4 regions of the Saccharopolyspora sp. NPDC000359 genome follow, and region 1 is predicted to be linked to each of the others. Evidence: riboswitches for the same ligand, from Rfam matches in the RefSeq annotation. Region 1 holds a riboswitch; each other region holds the start of a gene.
What was found. A riboswitch is a leader RNA that binds a small molecule or an ion and turns the genes downstream of it on or off. The one in region 1 is predicted to bind cobalamin.
Positions count from the first base shown of each region.

Region 2: another riboswitch for cobalamin. It lies ahead of ABT324_RS31390 (ribonucleoside-diphosphate reductase subunit alpha); the one in region 1 lies ahead of ABT324_RS20620 (ABC transporter substrate-binding protein).
Region 3: another riboswitch for cobalamin. It lies ahead of ABT324_RS18375 (putative cobaltochelatase); the one in region 1 lies ahead of ABT324_RS20620 (ABC transporter substrate-binding protein).
Region 4: another riboswitch for cobalamin. It lies ahead of metE (5-methyltetrahydropteroyltriglutamate--homocysteine S-methyltransferase); the one in region 1 lies ahead of ABT324_RS20620 (ABC transporter substrate-binding protein).

Region 1 covers NZ_JBEPDU010000032.1:28,721-35,798, reverse strand. Annotated here, with positions in the region: gene ABT324_RS20640 (LysR substrate-binding domain-containing protein) at 1-547, opposite strand, end outside; gene ABT324_RS20635 (DUF5997 family protein) at 609-1,034, shown strand; gene ABT324_RS20630 (nucleotide pyrophosphohydrolase) at 1,075-1,395, opposite strand; gene lexA (transcriptional repressor LexA) at 1,542-2,198, opposite strand; cobalamin riboswitch at 2,305-2,476, shown strand; gene ABT324_RS20620 (ABC transporter substrate-binding protein) at 2,740-4,251, shown strand; gene ABT324_RS20615 (ABC transporter permease) at 4,251-5,198, shown strand; gene ABT324_RS20610 (ABC transporter permease subunit) at 5,195-5,968, shown strand; gene ABT324_RS20605 (ABC transporter ATP-binding protein) at 6,040-7,078, shown strand, end outside.
Region 2 covers NZ_JBEPDU010000075.1:17,693-24,770, reverse strand. Annotated here, with positions in the region: gene ilvD (dihydroxy-acid dehydratase) at 1-1,211, shown strand, start outside; gene ABT324_RS31395 (ribonucleotide-diphosphate reductase subunit beta) at 1,247-2,320, opposite strand; gene ABT324_RS31390 (ribonucleoside-diphosphate reductase subunit alpha) at 2,445-4,814, opposite strand; cobalamin riboswitch at 4,929-5,147, opposite strand; gene ABT324_RS31385 (ABC transporter substrate-binding protein) at 5,318-6,256, opposite strand; gene ABT324_RS31380 (alpha-ketoglutarate-dependent dioxygenase AlkB family protein) at 6,385-7,020, shown strand.
Region 3 covers NZ_JBEPDU010000027.1:20,645-27,722, reverse strand. Annotated here, with positions in the region: gene ABT324_RS18390 (LysE family translocator) at 1-118, opposite strand, end outside; gene ABT324_RS18385 (S1 family peptidase) at 406-1,212, shown strand; gene ABT324_RS18380 (GNAT family N-acetyltransferase) at 1,407-1,874, shown strand; cobalamin riboswitch at 1,945-2,122, shown strand; gene ABT324_RS18375 (putative cobaltochelatase) at 2,164-4,179, shown strand; gene ABT324_RS18370 (DUF6346 domain-containing protein) at 4,464-5,414, shown strand; gene ABT324_RS18365 (MFS transporter) at 5,558-6,697, opposite strand.
Region 4 covers NZ_JBEPDU010000004.1:141,073-148,150, reverse strand. Annotated here, with positions in the region: gene ABT324_RS04785 (ABC transporter ATP-binding protein) at 1-960, shown strand, start outside; gene ABT324_RS04780 (TetR/AcrR family transcriptional regulator) at 1,280-1,867, opposite strand; gene ABT324_RS04775 (NmrA/HSCARG family protein) at 1,975-2,850, shown strand; gene ABT324_RS04770 (helix-turn-helix transcriptional regulator) at 2,956-3,192, opposite strand; partial or broken gene ABT324_RS04765 (ABC transporter permease) at 3,205-3,501, opposite strand; cobalamin riboswitch at 3,893-4,112, shown strand; gene metE (5-methyltetrahydropteroyltriglutamate--homocysteine S-methyltransferase) at 4,230-6,515, shown strand; gene ABT324_RS04755 (amidohydrolase) at 6,661-7,078, opposite strand, start outside.

The DNA.
Region 1 (7,078 bases):
CCGTGGTCTCCTCCTCCGGCCAGGACAGCGCGACGCGGGACTGCGGGACGTCGGTCACCGGCCGGTAGGTGAGGTCCTTGCGGTGGTGCAGGCGGGCCAGCGACTGCGGGACCACCAGCAACCCCACTCCGGCCGCCACCAGCTCGATGGCGTCCCCGGTGGTGGCGGGGCGCTCGATCGCGGGCTGGCCGGGCGGGCCCGCCCAGTCGAGGGTGTCGTCGAGGGGGTGCAGCACCACCTCGTCGGCCAGGTCGTCGCTGGAGACCTCCTCGGCCGCGGTCACCACGTGGTCCTTCGGGACGACCACCACGGTCGCCTCGGTGTAGAGCGGGATCGCGTGCAGGCCGGTGCGGTCGACCGGGAACCGCAGCAGCACCATGTCCACCTCGCCGCGGCCGACCAGGTCGGCGGCGTCGGCGGCGGGCACCTGGACGAGCTCCAGCGGCACCTCGGGCACCCGCTCCGCCCACTTGCGCGCCCACTTGCCGGGCGTCACGCCCGCCACGTAGCCGAGCCTGAAGGAGGGCTGCTCGTCCGAACCAGTCACGCGGCCCAGGTTACCGGGCGTCTGCGCAGGTGGTGCCGGTGCGGTCGATACCCTGGAGGGCATGAAGGCGCGCCAGACCTCCCAGACGATGAAGCCCGCGACCGCGGCGAAGAAGCTCGACGTGTACCTCGGAGCCACCCCCGCTGAGTTCCAGGAGGGCGTCGTCTCGCGCGAAGAGCTGAACGCCCTGCAGACCGATCCGCCGGAGTGGCTGCGCGAGCTGCGCCGCAACGGCCCGCACCCGCGCCAGGTGGTGGCCGCGCGACTGCGCATCTCCATCGGCGGCCTGACCCGGGCGGGCATCACCGAGCCGCTGACCACCGACCAGATCAACGCCCTGCGCGAGGAGAACCCGGAGTGGCTCCAGCAGGAGCGCGCCACCCAGCAGGAGGTCAAGCGGGAAGCCGCCCGGATCAGGGACAAGGCCGAGGCGAAGCGCGAAGCCGCGCGGACCGCGGCCGGTCAGCACCGCCAGCGGCGCGCCTGACCCCCGGGCGGGCTGCGGTGTCCACATCGGACACCGCAGGTCAGGCCCCCGGCGGGAACCGCGTCTCGTTCCGGTCGATCTTGGCGTTGGCGGCGTCGAGGAGGTCGATGCCGCAGACGTCGGTCAGCCGGACCAGGTAGAGCAGCACGTCGGCCGCCTCGTCGGCCAGCCGGTCCTTGAGCCCGCCGTCCGCCAGGCCCGCCGCGGCCCCGGCGTCGTCGACCCACTGCAGCTCCGCGACCAGCTCACCGGCCTCCCCGCTGAGCGCCATCGCCAGGTTCTTCGGCGTGTGGTACTGCTCCCAGTCCCGCGCCGCCGCGAACTCCCGCAACCTGTTCCGGAGCCCCTCAACGCTGTCCATGCCGACACCGTAGCCCGCCCCGAGCCCGCCATCACCGACGCGAACAGGGGTCGTGAGCGCGAAACAGGGCTGGAACACCGTTACGCACTCACGACCGTCGTGAGCGCGAAACGGTGCTGGAACACTGTTACGCGCTCACGACCGGGTCAGACGCTGCGGAGGACCGAGACGACGACGCCCAGGACGACCGCGTTGTCGCCGTCGATGACCTCGTAGGCCGGGTTGCGGGGTTCGAGCAGGACGTGGCCGTTGCGGCGGCGGTAGACCTTCACCGTCGCCTCGTCGTCGATCATCGCCGCCACGATCTGCCCGGAGTGCGCCTCCTGCTGCTGGCGGACCACCACGATGTCGCCGTCGCAGATCGCTGCGTCGACCATCGAATCGCCGCGCACCCGCAGGCCGAACACGGTGCCCCGGCCGGTGAGCTCGCGGGGCAGGCTCATCACGTCGTCGAGGTGCTCGTCCGCGGTGATCGGGGCGCCCGCCGCGATGTCGCCGACCACGGGCACCGGCACCGAGGTCTCGTCGTCGCGCGCCGCCGACGGCTGGAGGAACGCCCGCACGTCCATCGGTCGGGACACCGTCGCGCTGCGGCGCAGGAAACCCTTGTCCTCCAAGGCGTTCAGATGCTTCGACACCGAGGACGAGGAGCGCAGGCCGACCGCCTCGCCGATCTGGCGGGTGCTCGGCGAGTACCCGTAGCGGTTCACCCAGTCCCGGATCGCGGCCAGGATGCGCTGCTGGCGCAGCGGCAGGTCCGAGGCGTCCAGGTGCTCGAAGGCGTCGAAGTCGTAGGCGGCCACCCCCGAATGGTAGAGGTCAGCGCCGCCGCCCGGAGCACTGCCCCGACCCCGGACGTGATCTCGCCCCACCGCCCTTGACACCCACCCCGTCCGGTGCCAACGTCGCCGCTGGAGTTCATGCGACGGTGCGCAGGAAGCCGGTGCGAATCCGGCACGGTCCCGCCACTGTGAGTGGGGAGCTGCCGCCACGCGAGCCACTGCCGCGACCGCGGTGGGAAGGCAGGCGGCCAGCGTCGATCCACGAGTCAGGAGACTGGCGCCGTCGTGCCGATTCGCACGGGGTCGCGGAGCCCCGGAGGAGGTGCGCCAACCATGCGGCTGCACGCTGCTGGAGCTTGTCCCACGAACTCATCCCGCGCGGCAGCACGCCAGCGGAGCAAGCGGCGAGGTCGGGTTGTCCGCCGCACCGAAGGCAAGTCCTGACCTCAACCGTCGCGCGCTGACCGGTTCCCCCACCCCTCGCGCACGGGGACGTGCGGCGCGCTCCATCCACCGTGTCCTGAGCGAGCAGCACCGCGCGCCGGGACCGGAAGGGAACTCGATGACCACCGTCAACCGGCGGGCACTGCTCAAGGGGGCGCTGGGATCGCTCGCCGTCGCCTCGATCCCGGCCTGCGGCGGCGCGTCCGCACCAGAAGGACGGCTGCGCGCGGCGTTCCCGACAGGCGGCGCGAAGGAATCGCTCGACCCGCACCTCAGCTCGCTGTTCGTAGACCAGGCCCGGGCCAAAGCGCTGTTCGACACGCTGGTCGGCTACGCCCACGACATGAGCGTCGTGCCGCGGCTGGCCGAGTCGTGGGAGCCCGACACGACCGGCACCCGGTGGTCCATCCGGTTGCGCGAGGCCCGCTTCCACGACAACCGCCCGGTCACCGCCGAGGACGTGCTCCACAGCTACCGCCGCATCGCCGACCCCGCCACGGCCTCGCCCGCCCGCAAGCAGTTCCTCGGCGTCGACTTCGCGGCCAGCCGGGCGCGGTCGGCCACTGAGCTGGAACTCGTGCTGCACGCCCCGAACTTCGAGTTCCCGTCGGCGTGGGGCGCCCCGGCGACCGAGATCGTCCCGGCCGGGACCCGCGACTTCACTGCCCCGGTCGGCTCGGGCCCGTTCCGGTTCGCCACGTTCCAGCCCGGCCGACCTGCCGTGTTCCGCCGCTTCGACGGGTACTGGGGCGGTGCTCCGGCGATCGCCGAGCTGGAGTTCGTGCCCATCAACGACGAGAGCGCCCGCGTCGCGGCACTGCTGTCCGGCCAGGTGCACTACATCCACGACATCAGCGCGAACTCCGCGCAACTGGTGCAGCGCGACGGGCGGGCCCAGCTGCTCGCCGCGCCGCACGGGACCATGCAGGCGGTGGCGCTCAAGGTCGACCGCGCACCGTTCGACGATCCGCGCCTGGTGCAGGCCGTCCTGTCCGGTGTGGACCGGGAAGCGCTCGTCTCGGTGGCGCTGAGCGGGCACGGCCAGGTCGGCAACGATTTGTTCGGCAAGGGGCTCAGGCACTACCCGCCGGACCTGCCGCAGCGCGGCCGCGACGTCGACCGCGCCCGGTCGCTGGTGCGGGAGGCCGGGTTGGCCGGGTTCGAACTGCTCACCAGCTCGGTGGACCCGTGCTTCGAGTCCGCCGCGACGCTGATCGCCCAGCAGTTGGCCGAGGTCGGGCTGCGCGTCACCCCGCGGATCGGCCCGGCGGAGACCTACTTCAGCGACATCCGCACCAACGGCGTCGCCGCCCTCACCCGGACCGCGCCGCTGCCGCTGACCACGTTCCTGGCGGAGCGGCTGCGCAGCGGTGCGGGCACCAGCAACTACACCGGATACCGGTCACCGGAGTTCGACGGGCTGTTCCATCGGGCGTTGAGCACAGTGGACGGAGCCGAGCGGTCCCGCCTGCTCGGCGACGCCCAGCGCCTGGCGCGGGAGGAGAGCGGGTTGCTCGTGTGGGGCTTCAGCGACTGGAACGTGGCGGTGTCCGACGCGGTGTCCGGGATCCGGGCGGCCCCGCCCAACTCGCTGGACTGGGCGCGCTTCGAACGGGCCACGCTGAGCTGATGGCAGCGCTGGTGCTGCGGCGGCTGGTGGTCGCCGCGCTGCAGCTCCTCGCGGTGGCGGTCACCGTCTTCGCGCTCACCTCCCTGCTGCCGGGCGACACGGCGGTGGTCGTGCTCGGCGAGCACGCGACCGACGAGCAGATCGCGGTGCTGCGCGAGCAGTTGCAGCTGGACCGGCCGGTGTGGGAGCGGTTCCTGGACTGGCTGGGTGGCGCGGTGCGCGGCGACCTGGGGACCTCGCTGCTGACCGGCGCCCCGGTCGCCGACGAGATCGCCCGCGGGTTCGCCACCACCGCGGTGCTGGCGCTGCTCGCGCTCGCGGTGGTGGTCCCGCTGGCGGTGGCGGTCGGCGTCTCCACCGGGGTGCGCCGGGGTTCCCGCCTGGACCGGGCGCTCACCAGCGCGGTCGTGGTGCTCAACTCGGTGCCCGAGTTCGCCCTCGCGCTGCTGCTCGTCGCCCTGTTCTCGGTGCAGCTCGGCTGGCTGCCCGCCACTGCGGCCGGTGCTTCCGGGTGGGCGCTGCTCGGGCAGCCCGCGGTGCTCGTCCTGCCGGTCGGGGTGCTGGTGTGCAAACAGCTCTGCGCCCTGGCGCGCCAGGTCCGTACCGGGGTGGCCGAAGCCGATGGCGCCGAGTACGCGTTGCACGTCCGCTTGCACGGCCTGCCCGAGCGCACCGTGCTGTTCCGGCACGTGCTGCCCAACGGGCTGGCTCCGGCCGTGCAGCAGCTGGCCCGGGCGGTCGACGGGCTGCTGGGCGGTGTGGTGGTCGTGGAGGCCGTCTTCGCCCTGCCCGGCATGGGCTCCGGTTTCGTCAACGCGGTGCTGGTCCGCGACCTGCCCGCGGTGCAGGGCTACGCGCTGGTGTTCGCCGCCACCACGATCGCGTTGAACCTGGCCGCCGACCTCGCCTCCCGCCGCCTGGTCCCACAACGCGAGGTGATCGGGTGAAGCGCCCTTCGGCGATCGTCGGCTCGGTGCTGCTCGGTGTCCCCGCGCTGATCGCGTTGGCCGGGCCGCTGCTGGCCGGTTCGGTGCAGTCCGTGTCCGCGCCGCTGCGAGGGCCGAGCGCGAACTTCCCGCTGGGCACCGATGTCCTGGGCCGCGACGTCTCGGCGCTCGCGCTCAGCGGCGGTGCCTCGATCGTGGCGCTGACCGGTGCCTCGCTGCTGGTGTCCTACCTGGTGGGTGTGCCGTTGGGGCTGCTCGTCGCGAACCGCTGGACGGGCCGGGTCCTGGACTTCCTGCTCGCGTTGCCCGGGCTCCTGGTGCTGATGGTGCTGGCCGCCGCCGGGTGGCGCGGCGCGGTGGCGCTGGCGCTGGCGACCGCCCTGCTCCAGCTGCCCGCCGTGGTGCGGATCGTCCGCAGCGCCGCGCTGGCCCCTGGCTGCCGCGCGGCGGTCGAGGCGATGACCATGCAGGGCGAGCCGTGGTGGCGGATCCACCTCGGCTACGTCGGGCGGTGCGTGCTGGGCCCGGTGCTCGTCGACGCCGGCTCGCGGTTGAGCCTGGTGCTCTCCCTGCTGGCGTCGGCGAACTTCCTGGGGCTCGGGCTCGCCCCGTCGGCCAGCGACTGGGCGGTGCTGGTCGAGCGCAACAAGGAGGCCCTGTTCCTGCAACCGCTCGCGGTCCTGGTCCCGGCCGGACTGCTGGTCTCGCTGTGCACGGGCCTCAACCTGCTGCTGGACCACGCGCTCGCGCGCAGGGGCGGGGGCCAATGACCGAACCTGTCCTCAGCGCACGGAGTCTGTGTGCCTCCGCCGGGACGCGCACCCTGCTGGCCGATTGCGACTTGGACCTGCGGCCGGGCGAGATCACCGCCGTCATCGGCGAGTCCGGCAGCGGTAAGACGACGTTGGGCCTGGCGCTGCAAGGCGAAAGCCGCCGCGGCGTGGTGCTGGGCGGTACCGCCGCGCTGCGCGGCACCAACCTGATCGGAGCTCAGCGCAGGGCCGCACGTGCTGGCGTCATCGGCTACCTGCCGCAGCACCCCGCCGCCGCGCTCAACCCGCTCCGCAAGGTCGGCCGCGTCCTGGCCGAGCTGGCGCACGACGCGGACGCGATCCCCGAAGCCTTGAAGGCCGCGAGGTTCGACGCCCAGCTGCTCGACCGCTACCCGCACCAGCTCTCCGGCGGGCAGCAGCAACGGGCGGTGCTGGCGCAGGCGGTGGTCAACCGCCCCGCCGTGCTCATCCTCGACGAACCAGCGACCGGGCTCGACGCCATCACCAAGTCCGAAGCCGTCGCGGCGCTGACCGAGATGGCCGGTCGGGGCACCGCGATCCTGCTGCTCACCCACGACCTGGGCCTGGCACGCCGGACTGCCGACACCTCCGTGGTGCTGCACGCGGGCCGGATCGTCGAGCGCGGCCAGCACGTGCTGACCGCTCCCACCCACGAGCACACCCGAGCCCTGCTCGCCGCCGAACCCCGCCCACCCGCCGCTGAAGCTCCCCGACCGGCGGAGGGCGGGCTGCGGGCGAGCGGGCTCACCAAGGTCGCGAAGAACGGCGACCGCCTGCTGGACGGGATCGACCTCGTGGTCCCGCCCGGCCGGTGCCTGGCGGTCGTCGGGCGATCCGGCTCGGGCAAGACGACGCTCGCCCGCTGCCTCGCCGGGCTGACCCGGCCGAGCTTCGGTCAGGTGCTGCTCGACGGCGTGGCCCTGGCCGCCAACATCCGGCACCGCGACCGGCGGCGGACGCAGGTGCAGTACATCCACCAGGACGCCAGGGCGTCCTTCGACGAGTTCCGCCCGGTCCTCGCCCAGATCGCCCGGACCGCCCGGTTGACGCGCGGTGCCTCCGCCGCGCAGGCCCGCGCCGAGGCCG
Region 2 (7,078 bases), on a different contig from region 1:
TGGACGACCGCGAAGTGACGATCATCGACGCTTTCGAAGCGGTCGGGGCCTGCGCGCGCGGGCTGATCTCCCGCGACGAGGTGGACCGCATCGAGCGCGCCATCTGCCCAGGCGAGGGTGCCTGCGGCGGGATGTACACGGCGAACACCATGGCTTGCGCGGCGGAAGCGCTGGGCATGTCGATGCCCGGTTCGGCGAGCCCGCCTTCGGTCGACCGGCGTCGCGACGCGAGCGCTCGGGCCGCGGGGCGCGCGGTGGTCGGCATGCTGGAGAGCGGGCTGACGGCCCGGCGGATCCTGACCCGGCAGGCGTTCGAGAACGCGATCGCGGTGGTGATGGCCTTCGGCGGCTCCACCAACGCCGTCCTGCACCTGCTGGCCATCGCGCGCGAGGCCGAGGTCGACCTGGCCCTGGACGACTTCAACCGGATCGGGGACCGGGTGCCGCACCTCGCCGACGTCAAGCCGTTCGGCCGGTACGTGATGTCCGCGGTGGACCGCATCGGCGGTGTCCCGGTGGTGATGAAGGCCCTGCTGGACGCGGGGCTGCTGCACGGCGACTGCCTGACCGTGACGGGCCGGACGGTGGCGGACAACCTGGCCGAGCTCCAGCCCCCGGACCTGGATGGCGAGGTGCTGCACCAGCTGTCGAACCCGATCCACCCGACCGGCGGGCTGACCATCCTCCGCGGCTCGCTGGCTCCGGACGGTGCCGTGGTGAAGAGCGCCGGGTTCGACTCCGCGCGGTTCGACGGCACGGCGAGGGTTTTCGACGGCGAGCAGGGGGCCATGGACGCGGTCGAGGACGGTTCGCTCAAGCCTGGCGACGTGGTCGTCATCCGCTACGAGGGGCCGCGCGGCGGTCCAGGCATGCGCGAGATGCTCGCGGTGACCGGTGCGATCAAGGGCGCGGGCCTGGGCAAGGACGTCCTGCTGGTCACCGATGGCCGGTTCTCCGGCGGGACGACGGGGTTGTGCATCGGGCACGTGGCACCGGAAGCCCCCGACGGCGGCCCGATCGCGCTGGTGCGGGACGGCGACCCGATCCGGTTGGACCTCGCCGCCCGCACCCTCGACCTGCTCGTGGACGAGGCGGAACTCCAGCGCCGACGTGCGAGCTGGGCACCGCCGGAACCCCGCTTCCGCCACGGGGTCCTCGGCAAGTACGCCAAGCTCGTCGGCTCCGCCGCGGAGGGCGCGGTCTGCGGCTGATCAGACCTGAGCGGGCCGCCCACCGCGGCTCGGCATCAGTCCCAGGACAGGGAGGCGCCGGACTGGTACTCGATGACCCGGGTCTCGAAGAAGTTCTTCTCCTTCTTCAGGTCCATCGCCTCGGACATCCACGGGAACGGGTTCTCCGTCTCCGGGAAGACCGGTTCGAGGCCGAGCTGGTCGCAGCGCCGGTTGGTGATGAAGTGCATGTACTCGGCGCAGAGCTCGGCGTTGATGCCGAGGATGCCGCGGGGCATGGTGTCGCGGCCGTAGGCGATCTCCAGCTCGCAGGCCTCGGCGAGCATCTGCCGGACCTCGGCCTGGAACTCCGCGGTCCACAGGTGCGGGTTCTCCAGCTTGATCTGGTTGATGCAGTCGATGCCGAAGTTCAGGTGGATGGACTCGTCGCGCAGGATGTACTGGTACTGCTCGGCGATGCCGACCATCTTGTTGCGGCGGCCCAGCGCCAGGACCTGCGCGAAACCGGTGTAGAACCACATGCCCTCGAAGATCACGTAGAAGGCGACCAGGTCGCGCAGGAAGGCCTGGTCGGCCTCGGTGGTGCCGGTGGCGAAGTCCGGGTCCTCCAGGCTCTGGGTGTACTGCAGGGCCCACGCGTCCTTGTCGGAGATCGACGGGATCTCCCGGTACATGTTGAACAGCTCGCCCTCGTCCAGGCCGAGGCTCTCGCAGATGTACTGGAAGGTGTGGGTGTGCACGGCCTCCTCGAACGCCTGCCGCAGCAGGTACTGGCGGCACTCGGGGTTGGTGATGTGCCGGTAGACCGCGAGCACGATGTTGTTGGCGACCAGGGATTCGGCGGTGGCGAAGAACCCGAGGTTGCGCTTGAGCAGCAGGCGCTCGTCCTCGGTGAGCCCGTCGCTGGACTTCCACAGCGCGATGTCGGCCTGCATGGAGATCTCGGTGGGCATCCAGTGGTTGTTGCACCCGGCGAGGTACTTGTCCCAGGCCCAGCCGTACTTGAGCGGCAGCAGCTGGTTGACGTCGGCGCGGGCGTTGATCATCGCCTTCTCGCTGACGTCGACGCGCCCGCCGGAGCGGTCGATCTCGCCGAGACCTGCGGAGGAGGGGGACTGCAGGGAGGTCATGCTCGTCATGCTCCAAGGGAGGGTTCGTCCGGCCCGGGGCGAACGGGCGGTGGTGGAGGGGTTCTTGGTGCGCGAGTTCAATGGGGACCAGGTGTCTGATCTCCATTGAGATCGCGGGGATGCGTCACTGGCAGGCTTCGCAGTCGGGGTCCTCGACGGAGCAGACTGTCGCCGCGGGGACCGCGGTGGGCACGGCGTTGAGCTTGCCGTCGGTTCCACGCAGGGTGCTCTTCTCCACGTGGGTGGCGCTGGTGGAGCGCAGGTAGTACGTGGTCTTCAAGCCCTTGCGCCAGGCCAGCCGGTAGAGCTCGTCGAGCTTGCGGCCGCTGGGGGCGGCGACGTAGAGGTTCAGCGACTGCGCCTGGTCGATCCACTTCTGCCGCCGCGCCGCGGCCTCCACCAGCCAGTGCGGTTCGATCTCGAACGCGGTGGCGTAGAGCTCCTTGAGCTCCTGCGGGATCCGCTCGATCGGCAGCAGGCTGCCGTCGTGCAGCTTGAGGTCGGCGACCATCGCCTCGTCCCACAACCCGGCGAGCTTGAGGTCGGCTACCAGGTGCGGGTTGACCACGGTGAAGTCGCCGGACATGTTCGCCTTGACGTACAGGTTCCGGTAGACGGGCTCGATGGACTGGTTGACCCCGCAGATGTTGGCGATCGTCGCAGTCGGCGCGATGGCCATCACGTTGGAGTTGCGCATCCCGTCGCGGACCACGCGCTCGCGCAGCGCCGCCCAGTCCAAGGTGGACGACCGGTCCAGGTCGACGTCGCCGCCGCGGGCTTCGGCGAGCAGCTCCAGCGAGTCGATCGGCAGCACGCCGCGGCTCCACAGCGAGCCGTCGAAGGTCTCGTAGCGACCGCGCTCGGCCGCCAGCGCGCTGGACGCGCTGATCGCGTGGTAGCTGATCAACTCCATGCTGCGGTCGGCGAACTCCACCGCGGCGGGCGTCGACGGCGCGATGCGCTGCGCGAACAGCGCGTCGGCGAAGCCCATCAGCCCCAGGCCGACCGGCCGGTGTCGCAGGTTGGACCGGCGGGCCTCGGGGATCGTGTAGAAGTTGATGTCGATGACGTTGTCCAGCATCCGCACCGCGGTGTGGGTGGTGCGCTCCAGGCGCTCGGCGTCGATGCCGTCGGCCGTGACGTGCCGGGCCAGGTTGATCGAGCCGAGGTTGCACACCGCGACCTCGTCGGCGCTGGTGTTCAGGGTGATCTCGGTGCACAGGTTCGAGGAGTGCACCACCCCGGTGTGCTGCTGCGGGGAACGCAGGTTGCACGGGTCCTTGAAGGTGATCCACGGGTGGCCGGTCTCGAACAGCATGGTCAGCATCCGCCGCCACAGGTCGACCGCGCGGACCCGCTTGAACACCGCGATCTCGCCGCGGTCGGCGGCCTGCTCGTAGGCGCGGTAGCGCTCGGCGAACGCCGCGCCGTAGCGGTCGTGCAGGTCGGGGGTCTCGTCGGGGGAGAACAGCGTCCACTGCTCGTCGGCCTCGACCCGGCGCAGGAACTCGTCGGGCACCCAGTTCGCGGTGTTCATGTCGTGGGTGCGGCGCCGGTCGTCGCCGGTGTTCTTGCGCAGGTCGAGGAACTCCTCGACGTCGATGTGCCAGGTCTCCAGGTAGGCGCAGACCGCGCCCTTGCGCTTGCCGCCCTGGTTGACCGCCACCGCGGTGTCGTTGGCGATCTTCAGGAACGGCACGACGCCCTGCGACTTGCCGTTGGTGCCCCTGATGTGCGCGCCGATGCCGCGCACCGGCGTCCAGTCGTTGCCGAGCCCGCCGGCGTACTTCGACAGCAGGGCGTTGTTGCTGATCGAGTGGAAGATGCCGGACAGGTCGTCGTCCACTGTGGTCAGGAAGCAGGAGGACAGCTGCGGCCGGGTGGTCCCGGCGTTGAACAGCGTCGGCGTCGAGCACATGAAGTCGAACGACGACAGCAGCTGGTAGAACTCGATGGCGCGGGCCTCGCGGTCGTCCTCGCGCAGCGCCAAGCCCATCGCGACCCGCATGAAGAAGGCCTGCGGCAGCTCGAAGCGCACTCCGCCCTCGTGCAGGAAGTACCGGTCGTAGAGGGTCTGCAGCCCCAGGAAGCCGAACTCCAGGTCGCGCTCGGGCGCCAGCGCGCGGCCCAACCGGTCGAGGTCGAAGGTGGCCAGTTCGGGGGCCAACTGCTCGAGCGCCACGCCACGGCGCACGTACTCGGCGAAGTGCGCGGCGTAGTCGGCGTCCTGGTCGACACCGAGGAACTCCAGCGCTTCGCGGCGCATCCGGTTCAGCAGCAGGCGGGCGGTGACCTGCGAGTAGTTCGGTTCGGTCTCGATCAGGGTGCGGGCCGCCATGACCTGGGCCAGCGAGAGCTCGTCGTCGCTGATCCCCGCGTAGCCGGTGCGCCGCACCTCGTCGAGCACGGCTTCGGCGGACACGCCGGGCAATCCGGCGCAGGCCTGGTGGACCGCGGTGGACACCTCGGTCCAGTTGTCGAGTGTCGCCGTCACTGGCTCTCTCCCCTCGCGAGCTCGGTGGACCTTCGAGCGCGCGCAGGGAGACCTCGGCGAGACGGGTCGCCGGTCGTCCGCGCGGACCCGCCCTCGAGGCCCCGGACAGCACGCCTTGCGCGTGCGCCGGTGGCAGGTCTTCGGACTCACGGGCGGCCTACTGGTCGTGGCTTCCCAGGCGTTGGCCCAGTGCTCTTACCCGCTGCCCGGGATGGGGCAGGCGGGTCACGACGGTCGTTCCCGTTCACCGCTGCGGGGCAGTCCCGGATTCGCACCGGGTTCCCTCTTGCCTCACCGGAATTGCTCCGGTGAACCACCAGCGAGCGACACACTACATCTTGGGTTCGGGGTCGTTGCGGACGGGCAGATATCGACGTGTCGCGCTCCCCGGTCGATGGTGACCGCAGGTCGAGGCCGTCGGCCGCAGCGCAGCGGACTCGCGGCTGCTCACGTCGCGTTGGCGCGGCCCCGGCGCGCGGGGGTGGGCGCGCCGGGGCCGGGGATCAGCGCTGGCTGAGGTACTTCTGGAGGTCGTCGAGGACGAGGTTGGCGGCTAGGGGGCCGAGCCCGAGGAACCAGGTGTCGTCGTTGACCTCGATGGCCCTGCCGCTGCGGACCGCTTCGAGGGTGCTCCACTGCACCGAGCCGACCACGTCGTTCATCTGCTCGCGGGTCCTGTCGCCGTAGGCGGAGTAGAACAGCAGGTCGCCGTCGGCCTGGGAGAGCTGCTCGCGGCTGATCTTGGTGTGGGTCCCGTCGAACCGCTGGTTGCCTGGCCGCCCGAGCCCGACGTCGGCCAGGATCGTGCCGAGGTAGGAGCCGGTGCCGTAGAGCCGGTACTCGCCGGACAGGAACCGCAGCGCGCTGACCTCGGTGGCCGCCGGGTCGCCGAGCTGCCTGCCGATCTCGGCGGCCCGCTGCTGGTAGTCGGCCAGGATCCGCTGGGCCTCGGCCTCCTTGCCCAGCGCCTTGGCGTCGAGCAGGAAGTTCTCCTTCCACGGCTTGCCGACGGTCTCGGCGAACACCGTCGGCGCGATCTTGCTCAACGCCTCGTAGTTCGCGTCGTCGCGGACCTTGCTGGACAGGATCAGGTCGGGTTTGAGCGCGGCGATCTTCTCCAGGTTCGGCGAACCGATCGTGCCGACGACCTCGATGTCCCCGGCCTTCTCGGCCAGGTAGGGCTGCAGGTCCTGGTTGGCGTCCGGCAGCACCGTGCCCACCGGCTTGACGCCCAGCGCCAACGCCGCGTCCAACTCGCCGGTGTCGAGTACGACCACCCGCTGCGGGGTGCCCACGACCGTGGTCTGCCCCTTCGCGTGGTTGACGACGCGTCCGCCAGCGTCGGGTGCGGCGGGCTGCTCGGCTGCCGTGCCGCACGCGGCGGCACTGCCCAGGGCGAGCGCTGCGGTGATCACCGCGAGCAGTCGGCGGGGACGGAACATGTGCTTCCTACCTGTTCACTCGGTTCTGGAGTTTGGTGAGCCTAACCTGAGGGGAGTGGGGCGATCCAGCTCTGAGACGGTGCTCACGGCACCGGACCTGCGAAGATGATCAGCGGAGAGGAGTGCGGATGAATGCGCTGATCCCGCGCGAGCGGGCGGAGGTCGCCCCGGGTGCGGTGCACGTCCCGGACTGGCTGGGCCTGCCGGAGCAGCGCGACCTGGTGCGCGCCTGCCGGGAGTGGGCGAGGGCGGGGATGCGCTCGCCGACGTTGCCGAGCGGTGGCGTGATGTCGGTCCAGACGGTCTGCCTGGGCTGGCACTGGGCGCCGTACCGCTACTCGAGGACCAGGGACGACGGCTCCCCGGTGGTGCCCTTCCCGGACTGGTTGGCGGACCTGGGCCGCAGGGCGGTGGCGGCGGCCTACCAGCGCCCGGCTGACGACTACGCCCCGGACATCGCCCTGGTCAACTTCTACGACGACGCCGCAAAGATGGGCATGCACCAGGACAAGGACGAGTTGAGCAGGGCGCCGGTGGTGTCCCTGAGCCTGGGCAACGACTGCACCTTCCGCTTCGGCAACACGGAGTCGAGGGGCCGTCCCCACCAGGACATCACGCTCTGCTCGGGCGACCTCTTCGTCTTCGGCGGCCCAACCCGCCTCGCCTACCACGGAGTCCTGAGAACAACCCCGAGCACAACCCCACCCATAGGCCTCAAAGCAGGCCGCCTCAACATCACCCTGAGAACCTCAGGCCTGACCTAACCCAAAAGCAACGACACCCACAAGAAACGGAAAAAAGCCAAAGCCCAGCCAACCCGAA
Region 3 (7,078 bases), on a different contig from region 1:
CCCGGCGGCCGCGGTTCAGCGAGGTCCGCAGCAGCAGGAAGACGTCGACGCCGGGGGTCAGCACGACCACCACGCTGGCCACCAGGAAGGCGGGCAGCGGGGTCAGGTCCACGAGCACGGTTCCTCCTTCGCGACAGCGCACGGCACTGATCACTCGATTGGGTTTGATCTGTCACCTGGTCGGGCACAGTTCACGGACCCGGTGCTGGGAGGTGCTCCGAGTCCGCAGTGGCAGGGGAAGGACGAGCAGCGGTCGACGGTGACGCGCTCAGTAAAATTTCCCGACGCCGTCCATATTAACGAAATTTTTTCCTGTGACCGTGTGAGTTGTGCCTCGTAATGTTCGGGTGCCCGGATGACTACGGTGTGCCGTCGGCAAGATCGCTCGACGGCAGGAGGCGCGACGTGGCGCGTGGCAGGACCGGGACCGCATGGCGGGGACTCGTGATCACCGGTGCGGTGGCGGCGCTGGCCGGAGCGCAGCCCGCGACCGCGGGTGCGGCGGAACAACCGCAGGCGCGGGTGCTCGGCGGTGCCCCGGCCACCACCGACGAGGCCCCGTGGCTGGTCGCCCTGACCGACGACCACGGCCGCCAGTTCTGCGGCGGCACCCTGGTGACCCCGATCAAGGTGGTCACCGCCGCGCACTGCATGGTCGAGCCGCTCACCGGCGGCCAGCGCGGCCCGGACGAGCTGCGCGCGATCGCCGGGCGCACCGACCTGGAAACCCGCGAAGGTGAGGTCGCGGAGGTCGGCCAGGTCTGGGTGCACCCCGGGTTCCGGGGCTACACCAGCGGCGCCGACGTCGCGGTCCTGACCCTGCGCCAGCCGCTGACCCAGGGCGAGCTGCCGCTGGTCGACCAGGGCGACACCGAGCACTACCAGCCCGGCACCGTCGGCCGCGTCTACGGCTGGGGCAAGACCAGCGAGTCCGGCCCGCCCTCGACGACCCTGCAGGCGGTGGACGTCCCGATCACCACGGACGCGGCCTGCCGCAGCGCCTACCCGAACTACGACCCGCGGAGCATGTTCTGCGCCGGGGTGCCCGAAGGCGGCCGCGACGCGTGCACCGGGGACTCTGGCGGCCCGATCGTGGCGGACAACCGCCTGATCGGGGTCGTCTCGTACGGCACCGGTTGCGGTCGCCCGAACATCCCGGGCGTCTACACCCGCCTGTCCAGCTACGCCGACGAGCTCGCCGGGCAGCTCTGACTGGTGGGAGGACCGCGCGGCCCGGCCCAGGCTGGGCGCGTGGAAGATCAGGTCGAGCACCGCTGAAGTCCACGGCACCCGCTGCCGGAGCACCTCGCCCGGCGCCTCGGGGCGAGCGGGCAGCGGAGTGTTGTTGGCTACTCCGGTGCAGGTGAATGAGGGTTTCGAGACCCCGTTGTGATATCCAGGTAGGGATGACCCTCCAGCCGCTCGCGACCGCCGTCCACCGCGCCTACACCGCGGACCTGGACGCCGAGGACTTCTACCGGATGCTGCGCCTGCGCGTCGACGTGTTCGTCGTCGAGCAGGAGTGCCCGTACCCGGAGCTGGACGGTCGCGACCTGGAGGAGACCACCCGGCACTTCTGGATCGACTCCGCTGACGGCTACGTGCTGGGTTACCTGCGGCTGCTCGAAGACCCCGACGGCACCTTCCGGATCGGCCGGGTGTGCACCGCCAAGTCCGCGCGCGGGATGGGGCTGGGCCGCAAGCTGATGCGCGCCGCCGTCGCCGAGGTGCAGCACGCGCCCGCGGTCCTCGCCGCCCAGGTCTACGCCAAGGACTTCTACGGCTCCTTCGGCTTCGTCGTGACCGGCGAGGAGTACCTGGAGGACGGCATCCCGCACGTCGACATGCGCCGCGAGCCGCGCCGCCGCGCGTGACCGGAGGGGCACGACCCCGGTAGTGGTGCAGGTCTCGCCGGGGTGGTCGGCGGTTGGTCCGCCGCCCCGGTTCTGCGACGATGCTCCATGATCCGAATGCAAGGGGTGCGGCAGGAAGCCGGTGCGAATCCGGCACGGTCGGCGCCACTGTGACCGGGGAGCGACCCTCCCCCGAGAGCCACCGGGGAGACCTGGGAAGGCCGGAGGGGCGCGGAGATCCGGGAGTCAGGACACTGCGTCCCCTTGTTCCCGCCACCGGGGCGTCCGCACCCCGAGGAAGGAACCCGGCATGACCGCTGCTCCGCGATTCCCCTTCTCCGCCGTCGTCGGCCACGACGACCTGCGACTGGCACTGCTGCTCAACGCCGTGCACCCGCGCATCGGCGGGGTGCTGGTCCGCGGTGAGAAGGGCACGGCGAAGTCCACCGTGGTGCGCGCGCTCGCCTCGCTGCTGCCGCCCCTGGACGTGGTCACCGACTGCCGCTTCGGGTGTGCCCCGGGCCACCCCGACCCGCAGTGCCCGGACGGACCGCACGACTCGACCTCGACGCAGCGCCCGGCGCAGCTCGTCGAACTGCCGGTGGGCGCCACCGAAGACCGCCTGATCGGCTCGCTGGACCTGGAGCGCGCGCTGACCGAAGGCGTCCGCGCCTTCCAACCGGGCCTGCTGGCCGCCGCGCACCGCGGCGTCCTGTACGTCGACGAGGTCAACCTGCTGCACGACCACCTGGTCGACCTGCTGCTGGACGCCGCCGCGATGGGCCGCGCGCACGTCGAGCGGGAAGGCGTGTCGATCTCGCACGCGGCATCGTTCCTGCTGGTCGGCACGATGAACCCGGAGGAGGGTGAGCTGCGGCCGCAGCTGCTCGACCGGTTCGGCCTCACCGTGCAGGTCGCGGCCTCCCGTGAAGTCACCACCCGCACCGAAGTGGTGCGCCGCCGACTGGCCTTCGAAGCCGACCCGGTCGAGTTCGCCGCGAAGTGGGCCGACGCCGACGCCGAACTCGCCGCGCACATCCGCGCCGCCCGCGACCGCGTCGAGCAGGTGGCCCTGCCCGACGCCGAACTCCGACGGATCTCCGCGCTGTGCGCGTCCTTCGACGTCGACGGGATGCGCGCCGACCTCGTGCTGGCGCGCACGGCGATCGCGCACGCCGCCTGGCGCGGCGCCGACGAAGTCGCCGAGCAGGACGTCGAAGCAGCCGCCCGCCTCGCGCTGCCGCACCGCCGCCGCCGAGACCCCTTCGACGAACCCGGCATGGCCGAGGACCAGCTCGAACAAGCACTCGCCGAGGCGGCGGAGCACGCCGAGGGCGACGGCGACGAGCCCCCGGAGGGGCCGGACGGCCCCGACGGCGGCGGGCAGGCCCCGGACGAGCCGACGGAGCCGACCGGCGGAGGCGGCGCGGAGGAGCGCAGCGACGGGCGCGCCCCGGCGGACAAGGCGCCAGCGGCGCCGACGCCGGCGTTCCGGGCGCGGCTGCTGGAGGTGCCGGGGCTCGGCGACGGGGCGCCGGGACGGCGGTCGCGGTCGCGGTCGCGGAGCGGCCGGACGACGCGGTCGTCCACTGTGGAAGGGCATGGGGTGCACGTGGCCGCCACCCTGGCGGCTGCTGCGCCGCACCAGGTCGCGCGGGGGCGCAGCGGTCCGGGGCTGGTGCTGCGCTCGGACGACCTGCGGCGCGAGATCCGGGAGGGGCGCGAGGGCAACCTGGTGCTGTTCGCGGTGGACGCGTCCGGGTCGATGGCGGCCCGGGAGCGGATGTCCGCGGTCAGCGGTGCGGTCCTGTCGTTGCTGCGGGATGCCTACCAGCGGCGCGACAAGGTCGGAGTGGTTGCGTTCCGGGGTGCTTCGGCGGAGCTCGTGCTGCCACCGACGTCCTCTGTGGACATCGCTGCGGCGCGCATGCGCAACCTGCGCACGGGCGGACGCACTCCGCTCGCCGACGGGTTGCTGCAGGTCCAGCGGGTGGTGCAGCGGGAGCGGACGCGCGATCCGCAGCGCCGGGCGCTGGTCGTGCTGCTGACCGACGGGCGGGCCACCGTGGCGGTGGATTCCGGGCTGAGCGGGCGCGATCGCGCGCAGCGCGCGGTCGAGGACGCGCTGCGCGCCGCCGGGCTGGTGGCCGGGACGGGCGCGGCGTCGATCGTGGTGGACTGCGAGGACGGGATGGTCAAGCTGGGCCTGCCCGCGCGGTTGGCCGCCGCCCTGGGCGGTCCGTGCCTGCGGCTCGAGGAGCTCTCGGCGGAGAACGTCGCGGGTGTGGTCCGCGCCGTCCGGGACGAACGCCCGCGTGCCGCTTGATCTCGTTTTGATTACGAGATCCTCGATTGCGCGTACCTACCTACTGGTCGGATTGGTACGGTGTCTGCCGTCCACCTGACCCCCAGGGGTGGACTTGCGAAGTGCCCCCGCGCTCCCGGCGACCCCCAGGCTGGTTGAGTGCGGGGGCTCTTTTCCGCCGGTGGCGCGGCGTGTTCGCGACAACCTTCCTCTTCGGCCGGTCGGAAACCGGGCAGTCGGCCGGAATTCCCGGTGTGCGTGGTTTGCCGGTCCTCCGGGGGATGTGCCCGGTGCGCAGGAGGAACATGGGATCGCAGTTGGACCCGGGCCTGGCGGCGCGGAACCCGCGCACGCCGCCGTGGCGGGACCCATGGGCGGACCTGCCGCGGCAGGAGCGGATCTGGCGCACCGCCTTCGTGGTCTCCCAAGTGCTGGTACGCGTGGTGATCGCGTTGGTGTGCTACACGATCTTCACGCTCACCGGTGCGATGGGCACCGGTGGTGCCGTGGCGGACCGGGGCACTGCGGTGGCCACGCACTGCGAGCGGGTGGGACCGGTCAGCCGCTCCGGCCTGGGGTGGTACTGGTCCTGCGCGGCGGAGGTCACCTGGTCCGACGGGCGGAAGACGCAGGAGGACTTCCAGTCGTCGGAGCTGACCCCGCGGAACGTGACCGAACCCGCCGCCGTCGTGCACCGGGAGGTCCGCAACGCCTCGGACCTGGTCGTGGTCGATGCCCCGCGGCCGTTCGCCGGGCTCGGCTGGGCGCTCTTCGTCGCGTTGACGTTCCTGCTGGTGCACGGCGTGTGGATTCCCGGCGTGCCGCCGATGCCTGCTGACCGCCGTGCGGAACGGCGTCGTCGGGTCCGCCTGCAGTGGTGGCAGCCGCTGGCGTCCCCGATCGGCTGGGGTCTGGTGATCGCGGGCGGACTGGGAACGGCGTCGTCAACGGGGCTCGCGGTGCCGACGATCGTGCTCGGCTTCGCGGCGCTCGTCGTCGGATGGGCCGTCTCGCTGAACCGCAGGCGGAAGGGCGTGGTCGAACCGCAGGTGCTGCCGCCGGAGCAGGTCCGCCGGTGGGGCAGGGCAGGCGGCTGGTTGGTCGTCCTCGGCGGTGCAGCCGCTGCGGTGGGCGCCATCGCGAATTTCGCCAACTTCTTCGGCCTCCTAGGCACCGTCGCATTGCCGTGCGCCGTACTCGCGATCGGGGCTCGGTTGAAACTCGTCGCCAAGCGGCGGACCGGCGTTGGCTCGTGAGTGGCGATGGTTGCCCTTACCACCATCGCCACTCACGAGTTCTGAGCTGCCGCGGGTCGTGAGTGCGTAACAGTGTTCCAGCACCGTTTCGCACTCACGACCCCCTCGTGCGCGGCAACGGTGCCCCTTACCACCATCGCCACTCACGAGTAGCGGTAGCGGCACGCGGCTGCGGTGATCAGCAGCGGGACCGCGGTTGCTGCCGCGACACCGAAGAGCAGCGCGTACGCGCCGCGGTCGGCGAAAGGACCGGCCGCCGCCGAGGCAGCTGCGCTGCCGAGGAACAGGGCCGAGGCGAACAGCGACATCGTCAGCCCGCGGGCTTCGGGGACCACCGACGTGGCCCAGGTCTGCAGGGACGAGTGCATGAACGACCAACCGCCGCCGAGCAGCAGGGCCGTTACCACCACCGACGGGATGTCCGTCCGCAACGACACGACCAGGTGGCCGACCGCCATCGACGCCCCACCGATCGCCATCAGCTGCCACACCGCCAACCGCCGCCCCAACGCCTTGACCAGCCGGGAGAACAGCCACACCCCGACCCCGTAGGTGGCGGTGGCCAAACCCGCCACCGCGACGTCGACACCGCGGTGCACCAGCGTCGACGGCAGGAACGTCAGGATGCCCAGCAGCACCGCGCCTTCCACGAACACCAGCCCGAACACCAGCAGCGCCCACCGGTTGGTCAGCACCGTCGCCAGGTGCTTGCGCATCCCGGCGACCTGAGCGCGCTCCGGCTCCGGAAGTCGGCCGAGCAGCACGGCGCACACCGCGGCGCACAGTGCGGGGAGCGCGAAAACGACGCGCCAGTCGAGGAAGCTCGCCAGCACGCCACCAATGGCGGTGGCCAGCGCGGTCCCCAACGCAGAGGCCGCCATGAGGTCGGAAAGCGCCCCCTGCCGCTGCTCCGGCGAAACCGTGTCACCGACGTAGGTCAGCGAAGCCGGGACGATGGCACCCACGCACGCGCCCGTGACCATCCGCGCGACGACCAGCGCGGTCAGGTTCGGTGCCAGCGCGGACGCGATGCCGGTGACCGCGGCGCCGAAGAGCGTCCCGCGCATGACGACGATGCGCCCGAACCGGTCCGACAACATCCCCCAGACCGGCTGCATGAGCCCGTAAGCGAGGAAGTACCCGCTGGCGGCGGCCACTGCGGAAGCCAGCGGAACCCCCATTCCGACCGCGATCAGCACCAACATCGGGGTGACGGCGAACCGGTCGAAGTTCGAGATCAGGGTGGCAGCGGACAACACCAGCGGCGGCCGGGCGGACGACATCGGGCGGCTCCTCCACTGGGACACCCACCCATGGTCACCGACGACGCCACCCCGGAACCCGTGACCTTGCCCACGTCCCTCCCGCGTGCCCACCACGGTGCCACCCATCTGGACGCCGACTTGCCCCGTAAGCACCTCCGCCCGACCCCGCTGCTGCTAGCTTCCAAAACTGCTGGGGGGAGATCGGACATGGGGGACATCGACGGTGGAAACTGCTGGGGCAGCAAGCGAACCGGGTAGCTGGACCCACCGCCACCAACGACGCGATGAAGAGCACCAAGTCGCCTCGCTGCGGAATCGACGAGCTCTTCCACCCCGGCCAACGACGACATCCAGGCATGAGGTCGAGGTTCGGTGAGGTGTACAGAACTGCTACCAGCT
Region 4 (7,078 bases), on a different contig from region 1:
TTCCCGGTGACGCGCGGTGTGCTGTTCAAGCGCACCATCGGGCAGGTGCGGGCCGTCGACGGTGTGTCGTTCGACCTGGCCAAGGGGGAGACCCTCGGCGTGGTCGGCGAGTCCGGCTGCGGCAAGTCGACCCTGGCGCAGGTGCTGATGCGGCTGGAGAAGCCGACCAGCGGCAGCGCGCTGTTCGAGGGGCGCGACATGTTCAAGATGCGCGGCTCCGAGCTGCGCAAGCTGCGGCGCGACCTGCAGATCGTGCTGCAGGACCCGTACACCTCGCTGAACCCGCGGCGCACCGTCGGCGACATCGTCGGCGAGCCGTTCGAGATCCATCCCGAGGTGGCCCCGAAGGGCGAGCGGCGGCGCAAGGTGCAGGAGCTGCTGGAGGTGGTGGGGCTCAACCCCGAGCACATCCAGCGCTACCCGCACCAGTTCTCCGGTGGTCAGCGGCAGCGCATCGGCATCGCGCGGGCGCTGGCGCTGCGGCCGAAGGTGATCGTGTGCGACGAGCCGGTGTCCGCGCTGGACGTCTCCATCCAGGCGCAGGTGATGAACCTGCTGGGCGACCTCCAGAAGGAGTTCGGCCTGTCCTACGTCTTCATCGCCCACGACCTCGGGGTGGTGCGCCACCTGTCCGACCGGGTGGCGGTGATGTACCTGGGCAAGATGGTGGAGATCGGCACCGACGAGCAGATCTACGAGCACCCGCAGCACCCGTACACCCAGGCGCTGCTGTCCTCGGTGCCGGTCCCGGACCCGACCGCGCGCGGCAAGCGCGAGGTCATCCGCCTGACCGGGGACGTGCCGAGCCCGGCGAACCCGCCCTCGGGTTGCCGGTTCCGCACCCGCTGCTGGAAGGCCCAGGACCGCTGCGCGGAGGAGGTCCCCCAGCTGGAGGTCCGCCTGGGCAACCACCCCTCGGCCTGCCACTTCGCCGAGGAACGCCCCCACGTGGTGTCCTGACGACGAGCTCTGCGAGGTGAAGGGCACCTTCCGCTGACTCAGTCGGCGGAAGGTGCCCTTCACTCGTCACCGGACAAGGTGATTCGGGAAGACCTGGACTTCGAGTTCCGCGGGGCGCCTGGCGTCGCGTCGTTCTGCGGGGTCGAGGTGGCGGCGTGGCGGCTCCCGTCGGAGTCGGAGCGGGTGCGCGAGAACACCTGCGGTCGTGAGTGCGTAACAGTGTTCCAACCCCGTTTCGCACTCACGACCCCTCGCGAGTGGCGACGGCTGACTCCCCAGCGGCTGGAGTCGCCACGTTGGCGGTACTTCGCGGCGCGGGTCACCGCCTGGGCGGCGGACAGCATCGCCGCATGGCGTTGAGGATCAGCTCGATCTCCTGCGGGGAGCGGTTCTCCGCTGCTGCTCGGCGGTGCATGGTGATGCAGCCGATGAGCAGGGAGCGGAGCTCCGCCGTCGTGATGTTGGAGCGGACCGCGCCGCACTGCTGGGCGCGTTCCAGCAGGGCCCCGAGGACGGTGTCGAAGTCGGTTTCCCGGCACTCCGACTTCGGTTGCCGACCGGTTGATCCCAGGGCGTCGCAGAGGTCCTTGTTGAACGAGGCCTGCTCGACCACCTGGCGGAAGTAGTCGAAGAACGCCTGCTCCGGGTCGTCGGCTTCGGCCAGTTCGCGGGCGTCGTGGACCATGCGCTGGATCCGCTCGGAGACGACCGCGTCGAACAGCGCTTCCTTGGTGGGGAAGTGGCGGTAGATCGTGCCCGGGCCGACGCCGGCGCGGCGGGCGATGTCGTCCAGCGGGACTGCCAGGCCCTCGGCCGCGAACAGCTCCTGAGCCGCGGCGAGGACGCGGTCCCGGTTGCGCTGGGCGTCCGCGCGCAGTCGTTTCCCCTGGTTGTTGGTGGTCGTCACGTCCCGACCATATCGCGTCGCGGACAACCGGAGCGTGCGTTCCGTATAGTCGTCGAATATAAGCGGGGCGCATGTTCCGTTTAAGGTTCCGGATAGCGGAGGACCCAGTGCCCACAGAAGACAAGGTCGTGCTCGTCGTCGGTGCCACCGGTCAGCAGGGTGGTGCCGCCTCGGCCCAGCTGCTCGACCGCGGCTGGCAGGTGCGGGCCTTCACCCGCAGCGCCGCGAGTGCTGCGGCTCGACGGCTCGCCGACGCGGGGGCTGAGTTGGTTGAGGGCGACATGGGCGACCGGGCGGCCCTGGAGTCCGCGATGCGCGGTGCGCACGGGGTTTTCAGCGTCCAGCCGGCCTTCGTCTCGCCGGAGCTGACGCCGGACTTCAGCCACGAGGTGGAAGTCCGCTGGGGCAAGAACGTCGCCGACGCGGCGAAGGCCGTCGGAGTCGGGCACCTCGTCTACGCCTCGGCGTTCAACGCCGAGCGGGCGACCGGCATCCCGACGCTGGAGACCAAGTGGGCGGTCGAGCAGCACATCCGCGAGATCGGCGTGCCGGCCACGATGCTCCGCCCGGTGTCGTTCATGGAGAACTACCTCGCGATGATGCCGGGCCAGTCAGTCACCGACGGCGAGCTCGTCAGCGCGCTCCGGGCGGACGTGTCGCAACCGCTGATCGCGACGGAGGACATCGGCGCCTTCGCGGCGCTGGCGTTCGAGAACCCCGACGAGTACATCGGCGAAGTGCTTGAGATCGCTGGCGATTCGCTCACCCCGCCGCAGATCGCCGCGGCGCTCGCCCGGGCGACGGGTCGCGAATTCCGGCACGTCGAGATGCCGCTGGAGCCGCTCCGGGAGCAGAACCCGGTCCTGTACCGCGCGTACAAGGTGCTGAACGAACTCGACTCCGACGTCGTGGACGTTCCAGCACTGCGCGAGATCCACCCGGGCCTGCTCACCTTCGAGTCCTGGCTCGCGAAGCGGCGCTGAACGGTCGTGAGTGGCGATGGTGGTCAGGGCGACCATCGCCGCTCACGAGGTGGTGGTGTGGGGTCGTGAGTGGTGGTGGTTGGGGCGACCATCGCCGCTCACGAGTCAGGCGGAGTTGTCCGCGCCGAGTCTGGGGAAGGGGCGGGTGGAGAAGACCACTTCCACCGGTACTTCGAAGTGCTCCGCGATGTGCAGGGCCAGGTGAAGGCTTGGGCTGTACTCGCCGCGCTCCAGGTAGCCCACCGTTTGGTAGTGCACGCCGAGGGCTTCCGCGAGCTGCCGGCGGGAGGTGCCCCGTTCCGCGCGCAGCATCGCGATGCGGTTGTAGATCGTCTCGCTCATGTTCCCTCCGCCTCAGCGCACGCGCTGCAGGGCTTTCTCCCTCCGCGCCGCCAGGGTCGAACCGGACTCGCGCCGCGCCATCCGGCGCAGCACCACCGGCGCGACCGCGAGTCCGACCACGGCCCACAGGACGAGCACCCCGATGGTTCCCAGGTGCCGCCACGACTCGCCGATCTCGGCCGTCGCCGCCGCGTCCGGCAGCAGGATCAGCGCCATGCTGGTGGGGATCGAGAACAGTGCCCCGAAGCTGGGTCCGATCGGGATCGTCGCGACCAGGCCCAGCACCGTCACCCCGAGCACGCCCAGCCACGGACCGAGGGCTCGCACGCGCGCCTGCTGGGCAAGATCGACGCCCGCTCCACGGTCGGCGCGCTGGGTGAACCGGCTGGACGACACGTTGGTCACCCAGCCGATCGGGTCGACGCCTTTGAGCACGTCCGTCGTTCCGTAGCTCATCCGCAGGCCGCGGACGTCGAGCGCGGTCGCGTCGGTGGTTGGCGGTCTCGCGTGATCGTTGTTGGCTGTCATTGCCCCAGTTCTTCTTGTCATGAACATCCGTCGAGATGTAGTACGGGTGCTATATCTCGTGGAAACGGCTGAGCATGTGTGGTGCAGATCTCCTCTCGCTGTAGATCGACTTCAGCGGCTACGCCTGGCGCCCGGGTGCTGGACGGGCCTTGCCAACGGGGGTTCGGCGGATAGCCTTGGCGGTGCTGGTGGTTCGTCCGCTTCCGCGACGCGGGAGGGGACGAGGCAAGAGGGAACCCGGTGCGAATCCGGGACTGCCCCGCAGCGGTGAGCGGGAACGACCGCCGTCATCGAGCACTGGACGCCAACGTCTGGGAAGCGACGGCCAGTAGGTACCTCCGTGCAGGAGAGCGCCCGCGAGTCCGAAGACCTGCCACCGGTGCGCCCGCCGACCGGTGGGCGCGGTCCGAGGTCTCGCGGGAGGACCTGGCCGACGAGCGGCTGCCGCTCGCTGGTTCGCGCCCGCACGACCTCGGCACACCTGATGTCGAGCTCGCGAGGTGAGGGACTTGACCAGCAAGATCGGATCGACCGCGCTCGGATACCCCCGGATCGGGCCGGGGCGGGAGCTGAAGCGGGCCCTGGAGAGCTACTGGGCCAACCGCTCCACCGAGGCGGAACTGCGCGAGGTGGCCCGGGGCCTGCGCATCGACACGTGGCGCCAGCTGCGCGACTCGGGACTGGACTCGGTGCCCGGCAACACGTTCTCCTACTACGACCACGTGCTCGACACCGCGGTCACCTTCGGCGCGGTGCCGCCGCGCTACGCCGAGCTGGGGCTCGGTCCGCTGGACACGTACTTCGCGATGGCGCGCGGGGCTTCCACCGTGCCGCCGCTGGAGATGACGAAGTGGTTCGACACCAACTACCACTACCTGGTGCCGGAGATCGGACCGGACACGCGGTTCTCGCTGACCGACCGGACACCCGTCGAGCAGTACCGCGAGGCCCTGGAAGCCGGTGTGACCACCCGGCCGGTGCTGGTCGGTCCGCTGACCTTCCTGCTGCTGGCCAAACCGGCGGCCGACGCGCCGGAGGACTTCCGCCCGCTGGACAAGCTGCCCGAGCTGCTCGACGCCTACGCCGAGCTGCTGCGCGAGCTGCACCGCGCGGGGGCCGAGTGGGTGCAGCTCGACGAGCCCGCCTTCGCCGCCGACCGCACGCCGGAGCAGCTGCAGGCGCTCGGCGACGCCTACCGCCAGCTGGGTGGGTTGGCCGCGCGGCCGCAACTGCTGGTGGCGGGGTACTTCGGCGACTTCAGCGAGGCGGTGCGGGTGCTCGCGGCCACCCCGGTGGAAGCGCTCGGGGTTGACCTGGTGACCGCGACGTCCACTGTGGACTCGCTGTCCGGGGTGCCGGGACTGCGGGACAAGGCGCTGGTGGCCGGGCTCGTCGACGGGCGCAACGTCTGGCGCACCGACCTGGACCGCGCCCTCACCACGGCGGCAACCCTGCTCGGGCTGGCCGGTGAGGTCGCCGTGAGCACCTCCTGCTCGCTGCTGCACGTCCCCTACGACGTCGAAGCCGAGGACATCGACCCGCAGGTCAAGTCCTGGCTGGCCTTCGCCGCGCAGAAGGTGCGCGAGGTCGTCGTGCTCGGGCGCGCGCTGGAGGAGGGGCGGGAGGTGGTGGCCGCCGAGCTCGACGCCGCCCGCGACGCCATCGCCGACCGCGCTGGGGCGGCGCGCGTGCGCAACAACCGCGTCCGCGCCCGGCTGGACTCGCTGCGGCCCGAGCACTCGCAGCGCGGCGACCACCAGAAGCGTCGGCAGGCCCAGCAGGAGTCCCTGCGGCTACCGCCCCTGCCCACCACGACGATCGGTTCGTTCCCGCAGACCACCGACGTCCGCAAGGCGCGGGCGGCGTTCCGGGCCGGGCGCATCGACCGGGCCAGCTACCAGCAGCGGATGCGGGACGAGATCCGGCGCGTGGTCGAGCTGCAGGAAGCGGTCGGGCTCGACGTGCTGGTGCACGGCGAACCGGAGCGCAACGACATGGTGCAGTACTTCGCCGAGCACCTGGACGGGTTCACCAGCACCGCGGGCGGCTGGGTGCAGTCCTACGGGTCGCGGTGCGTGCGGCCGCCGATCCTCTACGGCGACGTGTCCCGGCCGGGACCGATCACCGTGGAGTGGGCGACCTGCGCGCAGGCGCTCACCGCCAAGCCGGTCAAGGGCATGCTCACCGGCCCGGTCACCATCCTGGCCTGGTCGTTCGTCCGCGACGACCAGCCGCTGGCGGACACCGCCGCGCAGGTCGCGATGGCCATCCGCGACGAGGTGCAGGACCTGGAGGCGGCCGGCATCCGGGTGATCCAGGTGGACGAGCCCGCGCTGCGCGAGCTCCTGCCGCTGCGCGCGGCGCAGCACGAGGCGTACCTGCGGTGGGCGGTGTCGGCGTTCCGCCTGGCCACCTCCGGCGTCAGCGACTCCACCCAGGTCCACACCCACCTGTGCTACTCGGAGTTCGGTGACGTGATCGACGCGATCGTGGCGCTGGACGCCGACGTGACCAGCATCGAAGCGGCCCGGTCGCGGATGGAGGTGCTGGACGACCTCAACGCGGTCGGCTTCAGCCGCGGTGTGGGGCCGGGGGTGTACGACATCCACTCGCCGCGCGTGCCGGACGCGGCCGAGGTGGTCGACCTGCTCCGCGCGGCCCTGCGCTCGGTGCCCGCGGACCGCCTGTGGGTCAACCCGGACTGCGGCCTGAAGACCCGCGGCTACGCGGAGGTCGAACCGGCGTTGGAGAACCTGGTCAGCGCAGCGCGAGTGGTCCGCCGCGAGCTGCCCTGACCGCGAGCGTTGCGGGCGGTGCGGTTCCCCCACCACTCACCGCACCGCCCGCAACACCTCCCGCGCGGGGTGACTGCCCGGACCTCGCGCGACCGTCAGACGGCCAACTCCCGTTGAGGTCGCGTTGGGACGCGCCTGACCGGGGTCAGGTCTGCGGGGCGAGGTCGGGGCCGAGGGAGGCGAACTTCTCGCGGGAGACCACCCGGGGCGGGGGCCAGGTGATGTTGCGCGGGGGCCAGGACTGGCCGGTGCGCTTGAGGAACCACTCCGGCGGCTCGTACATCGGCGGTTCGAAGTCGGCGGGCAGCATGCTGCGCCACTCGACGTCCTTGGTGCGCTCGGCGAACTCGTCCTTCAGCGTCTGCAGCCGCTCCGGTTGGGTGAGCAGGTCGATCGCCAGCGCCGCGAGGTACTTCGACGCCGCGAGCAGCGCCGCGTGGCCCATGGGGGCCGCGGTCGTCGCCGCGAACGCCCAGTTGTGCGTCTTGCAGCCGATCGGGGCGACCGCCGTGCCGAGGCTGACGGTCGGCACCTGCCAGCTGATGTCGGCCACGTCGGTCGAC